Regions from separate parts of the Polaromonas sp. P1_F9 genome, predicted to be linked through region 1. Evidence: riboswitches for the same ligand, from Rfam matches in the RefSeq annotation. Region 1 holds a riboswitch; the other holds the start of a gene.
What was found. A riboswitch is a leader RNA that binds a small molecule or an ion and turns the genes downstream of it on or off. The one in region 1 is predicted to bind glycine.
Positions count from the first base shown of each region.

Region 2: it holds a riboswitch for glycine, as region 1 does, so the genes downstream of both, AC1DYR_RS21765 (D-amino acid dehydrogenase) here and gcvT (glycine cleavage system aminomethyltransferase GcvT) in region 1, are expected to answer to the same signal.

Region 1 is NZ_JBFUBT010000001.1:687,260-692,654, forward strand. It holds gene AC1DYR_RS03185 (TRAP transporter small permease) at 2-496, shown strand; gene AC1DYR_RS03190 (TRAP transporter large permease) at 493-1,770, shown strand; gene AC1DYR_RS03195 (hypothetical protein) at 1,843-2,412, shown strand; glycine riboswitch at 2,431-2,547, shown strand; glycine riboswitch at 2,567-2,670, shown strand; gene gcvT (glycine cleavage system aminomethyltransferase GcvT) at 2,697-3,887, shown strand; gene gcvH (glycine cleavage system protein GcvH) at 3,944-4,309, shown strand; gene gcvP (aminomethyl-transferring glycine dehydrogenase) at 4,365-5,395, shown strand, end outside.
Region 2 is NZ_JBFUBT010000011.1:18,980-24,374, reverse strand. It holds gene AC1DYR_RS21785 (amidohydrolase family protein) at 1-377, shown strand, start outside; gene AC1DYR_RS21780 (alpha/beta fold hydrolase) at 400-1,134, shown strand; gene AC1DYR_RS21775 (thioredoxin domain-containing protein) at 1,131-1,613, shown strand; gene AC1DYR_RS21770 (GrpB family protein) at 1,811-2,353, shown strand; glycine riboswitch at 2,544-2,665, shown strand; gene AC1DYR_RS21765 (D-amino acid dehydrogenase) at 2,785-4,098, shown strand; gene AC1DYR_RS21760 (OmpW/AlkL family protein) at 4,165-4,764, opposite strand; gene AC1DYR_RS21755 (DUF1737 domain-containing protein) at 5,034-5,240, shown strand; gene AC1DYR_RS21750 (DinB family protein) at 5,240-5,395, shown strand, end outside.

The sequences.
Region 1 (5,395 bases):
CGTGAAACAAGTATTTCTTCAACTTGAACGGTGGACCACCGGTTTCTCCATGCTGGTGGCCTGCCTGATGCTGGTCATCGCATCGGGGCTCGGCGTGTTCCAGATCCTGACGCGTTTTGTCTTCGAGCAGCCTGCAGAGTGGAGTGAAATTCTGATCCGCCTCAGCCTGATCTGGATGGTCTTCATGGGAATTCCCATGGCGTTCCGCCAGGGCGCCATGGTCAGCGTGGATGTGCTCTATCGCTGGAGCCCACCCCGCATCCGACGGGTGCTGGACTGGCTGGTCTGCCTCGCCGCCCTGCTCCTCGTCGCGGTCATCGTCTGGTGGGGCTGGGACTATTCCCTGCGCGGGCGTGTGCAGTCCATGGCCGGCCTTGAATCCATTTCCATGTTTTGGGGTTATGTGGCCATGCCGGTCGGCGGCATGTTCTGCGTGATGGGCATCATCGGCAACCTGATCGACCCACAGCGCAACGAACTGGAGACTGCGCAATGACCGCGGTAATGATTTCCACCATGGTGCTGTGCTTTGCACTCACCGTTTCCGTGGCCGTTTCAATCGGCCTGGCGTCCATCTTCGGTATCCATGCGTCCCACGCCAACATGCTGATTTCTGTCAAGGAGATGTTCTCCTCGATCAACAAGTTTCCGCTGGCCGCGATCCCCTTCTTCATCCTGGCCGGCAACCTGATGGAAACCGGCGGCATCTCGCGCCGCCTGGTCGAGTTCGCCAAAAGCATTGTGGGCGGCGTCCAGGGAGGCCTGCCCATGACCTGTGTGCTGACCTGCATGATCTTTGCCGCGGTGTCCGGCTCCTCCGTGGCCACCACCTTCGCGATTGGCGCCATCCTGATTCCGGCGCTCATCAAGCACGGTTACCCCACCGCCTACGCCGCAGCCCTGCAGGCCACAAGCGCCGAGCTGGGTGTGATCATCCCGCCTTCCATTCCCATGATTCTTTACGGCGTAAGCGCCGAAGTTTCGATCGGCGAACTCTTCATTGCCGGCTTCGGCCCGGGGCTGCTGATCGGTGGCGCACTGATGCTGTTCGTCCACTTGTACTGCCGCTGGAAGGGCTGGGGCAAACAGGACGGTGACGGCCGCCTGAGCTTTGGCAAGGCGACCTGGCAGGCAGGCTGGGCGCTGCTGATGCCGGTGATTATTCTCGGCGGGATTTACGGCGGAATTTTCACACCGACCGAAGCCTCTGCCGTGGCGGTGTTTTATGCGCTGGTCGTGGGCATCGTGATCTACCGCGAGATCAAGCTGGCCGACCTGTACGTCATCCTGCGCAAATCGGTGCTCTCCAGTGCCGTGATCATGTTCATCATCGCCAATGCCGGGTTGTTCGCCTTCCTGATCACGCGGGCCGGCGTGCCGGATGCCATAGGCCACTGGCTGGAAGCCGTGCTGCAATCGCCCGCCCTCTTCCTGCTGGGCGTCAACGCGGCGCTGTTCATCATCGGCATGTTCATTGAAACCAGCGCCGCCATCATTGTTCTGGCGCCCATCCTGGCGCCGGTGGCTGTGCATTTCGGCATAGATCCGGTCCACTTCGGGCTGGTGATGGTGGTCAATCTCGCGCTGGGCATGATCACGCCGCCTTTCGGCGTAAACCTGTTTGCAGCCTGCACCGTTGCCAGGATATCGCTGGACCGCATCGTGACGCACCTGATCCCCTTTGTACTGGTCATCCTCGCCTGCCTGATGGTGGTCACTTACGTCCCGCAGCTGTCACTGGCTCTGCGGGATCTCGTCTACGCAAAATAGCTTTTCGGACGGAATTCACGAGGCTGTCATTTTCAGCAGCCATGCTCGGGGTTTCATTTCAGGATGAAATCCATGCAGCTCCATAAAACCGACCGCGCCCGTGCCGAGCTCAAGCCCGGCGTGAGAACGCTAGGCCAGCGCGAGCGCACCCTGCTGCTGATGGCCGACGGCAGCAAGTCTGCCCAGGACTTCCGCCCGCTGTTTGAGGGCGACGGCGAAGCCATTGCCCTGCGCCTTTTGCGCGACGGCTTTCTGGAAGCCCATCCCGGCAAGACGGCCGCGCCGGCAAAAAACCCTGCGCCTGCACCCGCCCAAACACTAACGCCGGCGCAGTTACAGAACTTTCCCAGCCCCGAAACCACCCAGGCCATTCAGGTCTCTGCCGATCAATTTGAAGGCAAGCGCTCGCTTGCCACAACCCGGATGTTCCTGTTCGACATCTGCGAACGCATGTTCGCCCGGCGCAACCCGGAGATGGCCGAGCGCTTTCGCGAAGCGCTGCGCAATGCCAAAGACCGCGAGACCATGCTCAGCGCCTCGCGCGAAATGATCGAGGAAATCGAAAAAATCGCGGGCCACGAGCGCGCCGACTCCATCAGCGAGCGCATCGCCATGCTGCTGCCCCAGGCCGTCGCCGCCTGAAAATCCGCTTCCGTTACACTTGCCGGGTCAGGAGAGAGTTTTCCCCGCGAAAACCGCCGAAGGCGCACGTACACCCTGGGGGCACCCCCTTGGGCCGCACTGAACGCTCAGGCAAAAGGACTGGCAACCGCCCTGCGGCGCACCACGTGGCAAGGCGTTCCCTACTGGAGAGAGGCCGCCTTTCACGGGCAGCCCACCGAAGGAGCAAGCCTGCATCGCCGGGTGAATCTCTCAGGTAAAGTGGACAGCAGGGGCAGCCCATGGATTGAGAACCAGTTCTTGCCATGACCGTGTTTGCCCCCCCGGAGAATGCCTTGTCCGATTCGTCCACCTCTTCCGTCGCCCCCGAAACCCTGCTGAAAACGCCCTTGCATGACCTGCATGTGGAGCTTGGCGCGCGCATGGTGCCTTTTGCGGGCTATTCCATGCCGGTGCAATACCCTGCAGGCCTGATGACGGAACACCACCACACGCGCCAGGCTGCCGGCCTTTTTGACGTGTCCCACATGGGCCAGTTGCGCCTGGTGGGCGCTGATGCGGCAGCCGCGCTTGAGTCGCTGATCCCGGTGGATGTGATCGACCTGCCCGCCGGCAAGCAGCGCTACGGCCTGCTGCTCAACGACGACGGCGGCATCATCGACGACCTGATGTTCTTCAACCGCGACTATGCCAACGGCGGCGACCTCTTTGTCATCGTCAACGGCGCCTGCAAGGTGGGCGATATCGCACACGTCAAAGCCAAAATCGGCTCACGCTGCGAAGTCATTCCCATGCCGGAGATGGCGCTCATGGCGCTGCAGGGCCCGCAGGCCGTCACTGCCTTGCAGCGGCTGGCCCCGGGTGTCGAGAGGCTGGTGTTCATGACCGGCGGACGATTCGACGTGGCCGGCTGCGATTGCTTCATCACCCGCAGCGGCTACACCGGCGAAGACGGCTTTGAAATCTCGGTGCCGGCTTCGCAAGCCGACACACTTGCACGCGCACTGCTCGCGCAGCCCGAGGTCAAGCCCATTGGCCTGGGCGCGCGCAACTCGCTGCGGCTGGAAGCGGGCCTGTGCCTCTACGGCAACGACATCGACATCACCACCACGCCGGTGGAAGCCAACCTCAACTGGGCCATGCAAAAGATTCGCCGGATCGGCGGCGCACGTGCCGGCGGTTTCCCGGGCGCGGACAAAATCCTGGCGCAACTGGCTGACCCCGCCTTGCTAATGAGCAAGCGCGTCGGCCTGGTGGCGCTGGAGCGCGTGCCGGTGCGTGACCATGCCGAGTTGCAAAGCACCGATGGCACAGTCATCGGCGAGGTCACCAGCGGCCTGTTGGGCCCCACGATCAACCAGCCGGTGGCCATGGGCTATGTCAAACCTGAATTCGCTGCGCTGGGCACGCGCGTGAACGCGATGGTGCGCGGCAAGGCCGTACCCATGGAAGTCGCCGCCATGCCTTTTGTTCCCGCCCGCTACTACCGCGGCTAGCCCCTGAAGCTGTCACTCCATTTTTTTCACCCCGCCACTCAACCCAGGAGAACCTCATGACCGTCAAATACACCGAAGACCACGAATGGGTCAAGATCGAAGGCAACGTTGCCACCGTCGGCATCACCGTACACGCACAGGACGCACTGGGCGATGTGGTGTTTGTGGACCTGCCGGCTGTCGGCACCGCCTTCGCCCAGAAAGAAACCGCAGGTGTTGTCGAGTCCGTCAAGGCCGCGGCCGACGTGTACATGCCCCTGAGCGGCGAAGTGACCGAAATCAACGAAGCCCTGAAGAACGACCCATCGCTTGCCAACAGCGACCCGATGGGTGCCGGCTGGTTCTTCAAGGTCAAGTTATCTGACCCTTCACAGCTTGACGCACTGATGGACGAAACCCGTTACACAGCCTTCGCCGCCTGATTTCCTGACCGACTTTTTTTGATTCCTGGCTGCCAAGCCTGACACGGGACCCGACATGTTGATGCAATCCGCCAAGCCCTTGGGCGATCTTGAAAATCCTTCCGAATTCATTGCCCGCCATATCGGCATTGACGACGCCGACGAAGTCCACATGCTCAGCATCGTGGGCTCGGCTTCGCGGCGCGCGCTGGTGGAAGGCATCGTTCCGCGCTCGATTGCACGCAACACCGCCATGGCCATCCCGGCGCCTGTCACGGAGGCGGCCGCACTCAAGCAGCTCAAGGCCATTGCGGCCAAGAACCAGGTGTTCAAGAACTTCATCGGCCAGGGCTACTACGGCACCTACACGCCCGGCGTGATCCTGCGCAACATCCTCGAGAACCCCGCCTGGTACACGGCTTACACGCCGTACCAGGCCGAGATATCGCAGGGCCGCATGGAAGCGCTGATCAACTTCCAGACCATGGTCTGCGACCTGACCGGCATGCCGATCGCCAACGCCTCCATGCTCGACGAAGCCACCGCCGCCGCCGAAGCCATGACCCTGGCCAAGCGCAGCGTGAAAAGCAAGAGCAACGCCTTCATCGTGGCGGGCGACTGCCATCCACAGACCATTGAAGTAATTCAAACCCGCGCCAAACCGCTGGGCATCGAGGTGAAGGTCAGCACGGCCGCCGTCACGGTGCCGCAGTTGATGGCCGAAGGCAATTACTTCGGCGTGCTGGCGCAATATCCCGCCACCACCGGCAGCATCCATGACCTGCGCCCGCTGGCCGGCCAGGCACATGTCGACGGCGCAGCCCTGTGCGTGGCGGCCGACCTGCTGGCGCTCACGCTGCTGACCCCGCCCGGTGAATGGGACGCCGACATTGTGCTGGGCAACACCCAGCGCTTTGGCATGCCCATGGGTAACGGTGGGCCGCACGCGGCTTACCTTGCCTGCCGCGACGAATTCAAGCGCTCGCTGCCCGGCCGCCTCGTCGGTGTCACTGTCGACAGCCACGGCAACCCGACCTACCGCCTCGCGCTGCAAACCCGTGAGCAACACATCCGCCGTGAGAAAGCCACTTCCAACATCTGTACCGC
Region 2 (5,395 bases), on a different contig from region 1:
ATCTGGCGCAAATCCGCTACATCGAGCGGGCCACGCGTTACAACGCGGCGTATGTGGACGGCCTGATACGGCGCTTCGCCAACCTGCATTTCGACACGGCTTTCGGCGACTCCGCTTCAATCTATCCCCTGAGCAACCAGCGGCATGCGCGCGTCTGGGGCAGCGACGGCGGGCTGGCCCGTGAATGGCGCGACTTGATAGTCGCCCATCCGAAACGCTTTCTGTCGGCGCTAGATCTGGGCGGAGACCGGATGGACCGCATGGTGTCCTATGACCAGAAGCACCGCTATTTCCTGCAGCAGCTGCCGGAGAATGTCCGGCATCAGGTCGCGTACCGCAATGCCTGGTCGCTGCTGTTTGGCGAAGAATTTGCCTGAAGAAACACACGGAGGTAAAGCGATGAAACACAATTTCGTTTTGGTGCACGGCGCCTGGCACGGCGGCTGGTGCTGGCGGCGGGTGGCGCAGGCACTGCAGCTGGACCACCACAAGGTGTTCACGCCGACACTGACCGGCCTGGGCGAGCGCGCCCATTTGCTCTCACCCACGATCAACCTGGACACGCACATCAACGACGTGATCAACCTGATCGAGGCGGAAGAGTTGCATGAGGTGATTCTGGCGGTGCATTCCTATGCCGGCATGATCGGCACGGCCGTCGCCGACCGTATGCCCGACCGCATCAAGCATCTGGTGTATGTGGATGCGGTGGTGCCCAAACCCGGCGAGAGCTGGAGCAGCACGCAGGCCAGCGCCACGCAGCAGCAGCGCATGGCGGCGGCGCAGGCTTCACCCAGCTTCAGCTTTCCGGCGCCTGACCCAGAGGTGTTCGGCCTGCACGATGCCGACCGTGAATGGGTGAAGCGCCGGCAGACACCGCACCCCGGCAACACCTACCAGGCACCGCTGCAGTTTGACATGCAGCGCGTAGCCGCAGTGCCGCGGACTTTTGTCAGCTGCACGCAGCCCGCCCTGGCCACCATCGAACCCAGCCGGCTGCGTGTGAAAGACCCGAAATTCTGGGATGGTGCGTGGCTGCCAAATTCGCGCGTGGTGGAGATCAAGACCGGCCATGACCCCATGATCAGCGAACCGGCTGCGCTGACGAAGATTTTGCTGGAAAGCGCTGAATGAGCCCGATGGGCCGCCGCCAGTTCACTGCCGTGCTGGCAGCCGGGTTGGCCTTGCCCCAGCTTGCGCTGGCCAAAGACACGGCCTTGCCTGTGCCGGCCTCTTTGCCGGCGGCCGCTGGAATCGCCTTCGCTAAAAATGAACCACTCGTGCTGTTGGTCAGCCTGCCCGGCTGCCCTTTTTGCGAACTGGTGCGGCGCAACTACCTGTTGCCGGCGCAGCGTGACGGTAGCCTGCACGCCTGGCAGCTCAACATCAGCGACCACACGACACCGTTGACCGGCTTTGACGGCCAGGTGACGACAGCCGCCGCCCAGGTTGCGGCATGGAAGGCCGGTTTCACCCCTACGGTGCTGTTTTTGGGCCCAGCCGGGCAAGACCTGGCGGAACGGCTGGTTGGCCTGGCGTCTACCGACTTTTATGGCGCCTACCTGGAAGAACGGCTGGCACAGGCGCGCAAAGCTGTGCTGGCTCTCAGGTAAATGAAATGCGGGCCGCCAAATTCGCAGGCGTGGGGATTTCTGGTTGCTATTGTTTTAGTAGCTACTCGCGCCCGTTCTTATTGGGCTGAAGGCCTTTTTCATGTTCAAAAACGCCTTAAAAATGGCCCCACAAAGGATTCTGGCGTGCCGCGCAGTGTTTTTCGCCCCTGTACAACAACCTGCCAGCCGTCACCCGCATGACTGACGAGGAATCGCTGCTTGCCGCTATCCACGAGGAAGTGGTCTTGCAGGCCTACAACCCGGCCTGGCCCCTGCAGTTTATGGCTGAGCGGGACCGCCTGCTTGCGCTCTCCCCTCAGCTGCCGGCCCGCCTGATCGACATCCAGCACATCGGCAGCACGGCCGTGCCCGGTCTGGCGGCCAAGCCGGTGATTGACATGCTGGCCGGTGTGGAATCAATGGTGGCGGCTGAAGCGCTTCTGGCGCCGCTGTGCGCCAACGGCTACACGACCTCCGCTGAATTCAATGCCTCGCTGTCTGACCGCAAATGGCTGATGCGCTGGGCAGAAGGGCGGCGCACGCATCATCTGCACTTGGTGGTGCACGGCGGCGAGGTGTGGGCGCAGCGCCTGCGTTTTCGCGACGCCCTGCGTTCGGACCCGGCGCTGTCGGCGCGCTATGCCGCGCTCAAGGCGGAACTGGCGGCCAGGCACCCGGGTGACCGCGAGGCCTATACCGATGCCAAGGCCGCGTTTGTGAACGCAGCGAGCGAAGGCTGAGCCTCCCTGCTTCCTACTATTAAGCCGCTGAATCAACCCGCTAGACCTGTACTGAACGCCCTATTCACGCTTGGCAAAACAGGCTTCGGTGGTAAATTCAAACCCGTTCAAGCAGGAGAGCGCTGCCCCACAAGGCAGCCACCGAAGGCGCAAACTTCCATAATCGCTCAGGTCCCGTACTGCCCGGAACACACAGCCGTCTGGAGAGACGCCGCACGCAAGGTGCAGCGCACCGAAGGAGCAAAGCCGAGGCCTTTCATCGACATGGAAGCTGCGGCTGAATCTCTCAGGTAACAAGGACAGTGGAAGCGGCCGCAAGCATGCTGATAGGTATTGGCTTGGCGGTTGCCACGATTCTTCCGATTCAACAGCAACCCCTGGCACGGCGCTTGCGCTACTGCAATGTTCTGCTTGAATGAAAAGGATTCGCCATGAAAGTCATGGTTTTGGGGGCTGGTGTCACGGGTATCACCACGGCCTGGTATTTGGCGCAACGCGGCCACGAGGTGACGGTGGTAGAGCGCCGCAACGCGGCCGCGATGGAAACCAGTTTTGCCAACGGCGGGCAAATATCCGTGAGCCATGCGGAGCCCTGGGCCAACCCGGGTGCACCGCTCAAGGTGTTGCAATGGCTGGCGCGTGAAGACGCACCGCTGCTCTTCAGGCTGCGCGCCGATGTGAACCAGTGGCTGTGGGGGCTGGAGTTTTTGCGCAACTGCACGCCAGCGCGCACGGCACAAAACATCAAGCAGATCGTGAACCTGGGCATGTACAGCCGAGGCGCGCTGCAAAAACTGCGCGCCGAACTGGGCCTGCTGTACAACGCGCAGACCAAGGGCATCCTGCACTTCTATACCAGCCAGGCCGAGTACGACGCCGCGCAGGAGCCCGCGCGCATCATGCGCGAGCACGGCTGCGAACTCGACATGAAGACGGCCGACGAGTGTGTGGCGATTGAGCCCGCGCTGGCGCAATGCCGCGGCAGCATCGTGGGCGGCAGCATGACGCCCAGCGATGAATCGGGTGACGCCCGCGCGTTTACCGCCGCGCTGGCCGCGCGCTGCGAACAGGCCGGTGTGAAATTTTTGTACAACACCACGGTGCTGGGCCTGGATGCCGCAGAGGGGCAACTGAACGGCGTGCAGGTGGCGATGGGCAGCGGCGAGGCCGGCGGCAAGGTCGAGATGCTGAAAGCCGATGCGTATGTGATGTGCCTGGGCGCCTTCAGCGCGCAGTGGGCCAAGGTGCTGGGGCAAAGCCTGCGCATCTACCCGGCCAAGGGTTATTCGGTCACGCTGCCCGTGATCAACGAGGCGGCGTCGTACCAGGTCAGCCTGACGGATGACGAGTACAAGCTGGTGTTCTCGCGTTTTGGCAACCGCTTGCGCATTGCCGGCACGGCCGAGCTCAATGGCTACAACACCGACCTGAATCTGGTGCGCTGCAACGCCATCGTGCGCCGTGTAAAACAACTCTTTCCCGACATGACGGACGGCGAGGGCGCGCAGTTCTGGACGGGCCTGCGGCCGGCCACGCCGAGCAACGTGCCTTACATCGGCAAAAGCAAGGCCTCCAATGTCTTCCTCAACACGGGCCACGGCACGCTGGGCTGGACGCATGCCTGCGGCTCGGGCGCGGCAATTGCGGACATCGTGAGCGGGCGCGTGCCGGAAGTCGACTTTGCGTTTACCGGGATGGCGGCGCCGGGGCGTGTGATGGCATTGCCGGGGATGGCGAAGGCCTGAACCCGCGCCGCCGCAAGCGCCCCCCGAGAAGAGACGCGCAAGTTTGGGCGTCTCACCCTTTTCTGCTCAAAACCGCCAGCCGAGCCCCACACCCAACAACATCGGGTCGGCCTTGAACGTGCCGATGTTGGCGCCGCCCGCGGACACGTCGGTGCGGATGTAGACCTTCTTCAGGTCGAAGTTCAGGGACAGCTGCTTGCCGAGGGGAATGTCCACGCCGACCTGCAGCGCCGGGCCCCAGCTGTTGCGTTTGATGTCCACGCCAGCCGGCAGGCTGACCGCACTGAAGCGGGTGTAGTTGACGCCCGCGCCGACATAGGGCTTGAAGGCGCCCGCACCCAGCGAGTCGAAGTGGTATTGCGCCATCAGCGTGGGAGGCAGGTGCTTGAAGCTGCCGATGGCTGTGCCGCGGGCCGACAGCGTGTGCTTTTGCGGAACCGTCAGCACCAGCTCGACCGCGAAGTTGGGGTTGAAGAAATAGCTGATGTCGAACTCGGGCATCCACTTGTTGTTGATGGCCAGCCCGAGGCCGGTGCTGTCACCGTTGGCGCTGTCAAGGTGGACGGCGCGGGCACGGACCAGCCAGGGGCCTTCAGCGGTTTGGGCAAAAGCAGCACCCGACAAAACGGTGCAGACGGCAGCGGCGACAATGATTTGCTTTTTCATGGGTAAGTAACAGAAGAGACGGGAACATTCCCGTCATTGATTGGAGCCGTACGGCCCGTTGGGCGGCTTGATCTGGCGCAAATGCGGCCCAGCCGTCAACGCAATCAGCGCAAACCTTGCGGCAGGTCAAATAGGGGTAGCGCCTTCGGTGGCTGGCGGGCGCCCGGATCCTGCGTGGCGTGGCGCACTATCTCCGCGGTCACGACCAACACTGCAGCATCTGCACGGACACGGTAATATCGCCCTCCGTTCATCAGCCGCCTGCCGCCATGACATCACCCGCCACCACGCCCCCCGACGGTCTTCCCACCTACAGGCTCCTTACCGGCCCGGATGACGCAAGCTTTTGCCGCCGCGTGAGCGAGGCGCTGGCGCTGGGTTACGAGCTTTACGGCTCGCCGGCGGCGACCTTCAATGGCGAGAACGTGATCGTGGCGCAGGCGGTGTTGTGGCCTTCGCTGCGCAAGGCCGGCTGATGGGCCCTGCCCTGCCCCTGGACCCCGCAACGCTTCAGGCCATGGCGGATTTCCCGCACCAGCTGGAGCAGTTCTACGACGCAATTCCTGAAAGCCACAAGGCTTGGACACCGCCGTCGTGGGAAGGCATTCCGAGCGAAAACTTCACGGCCATT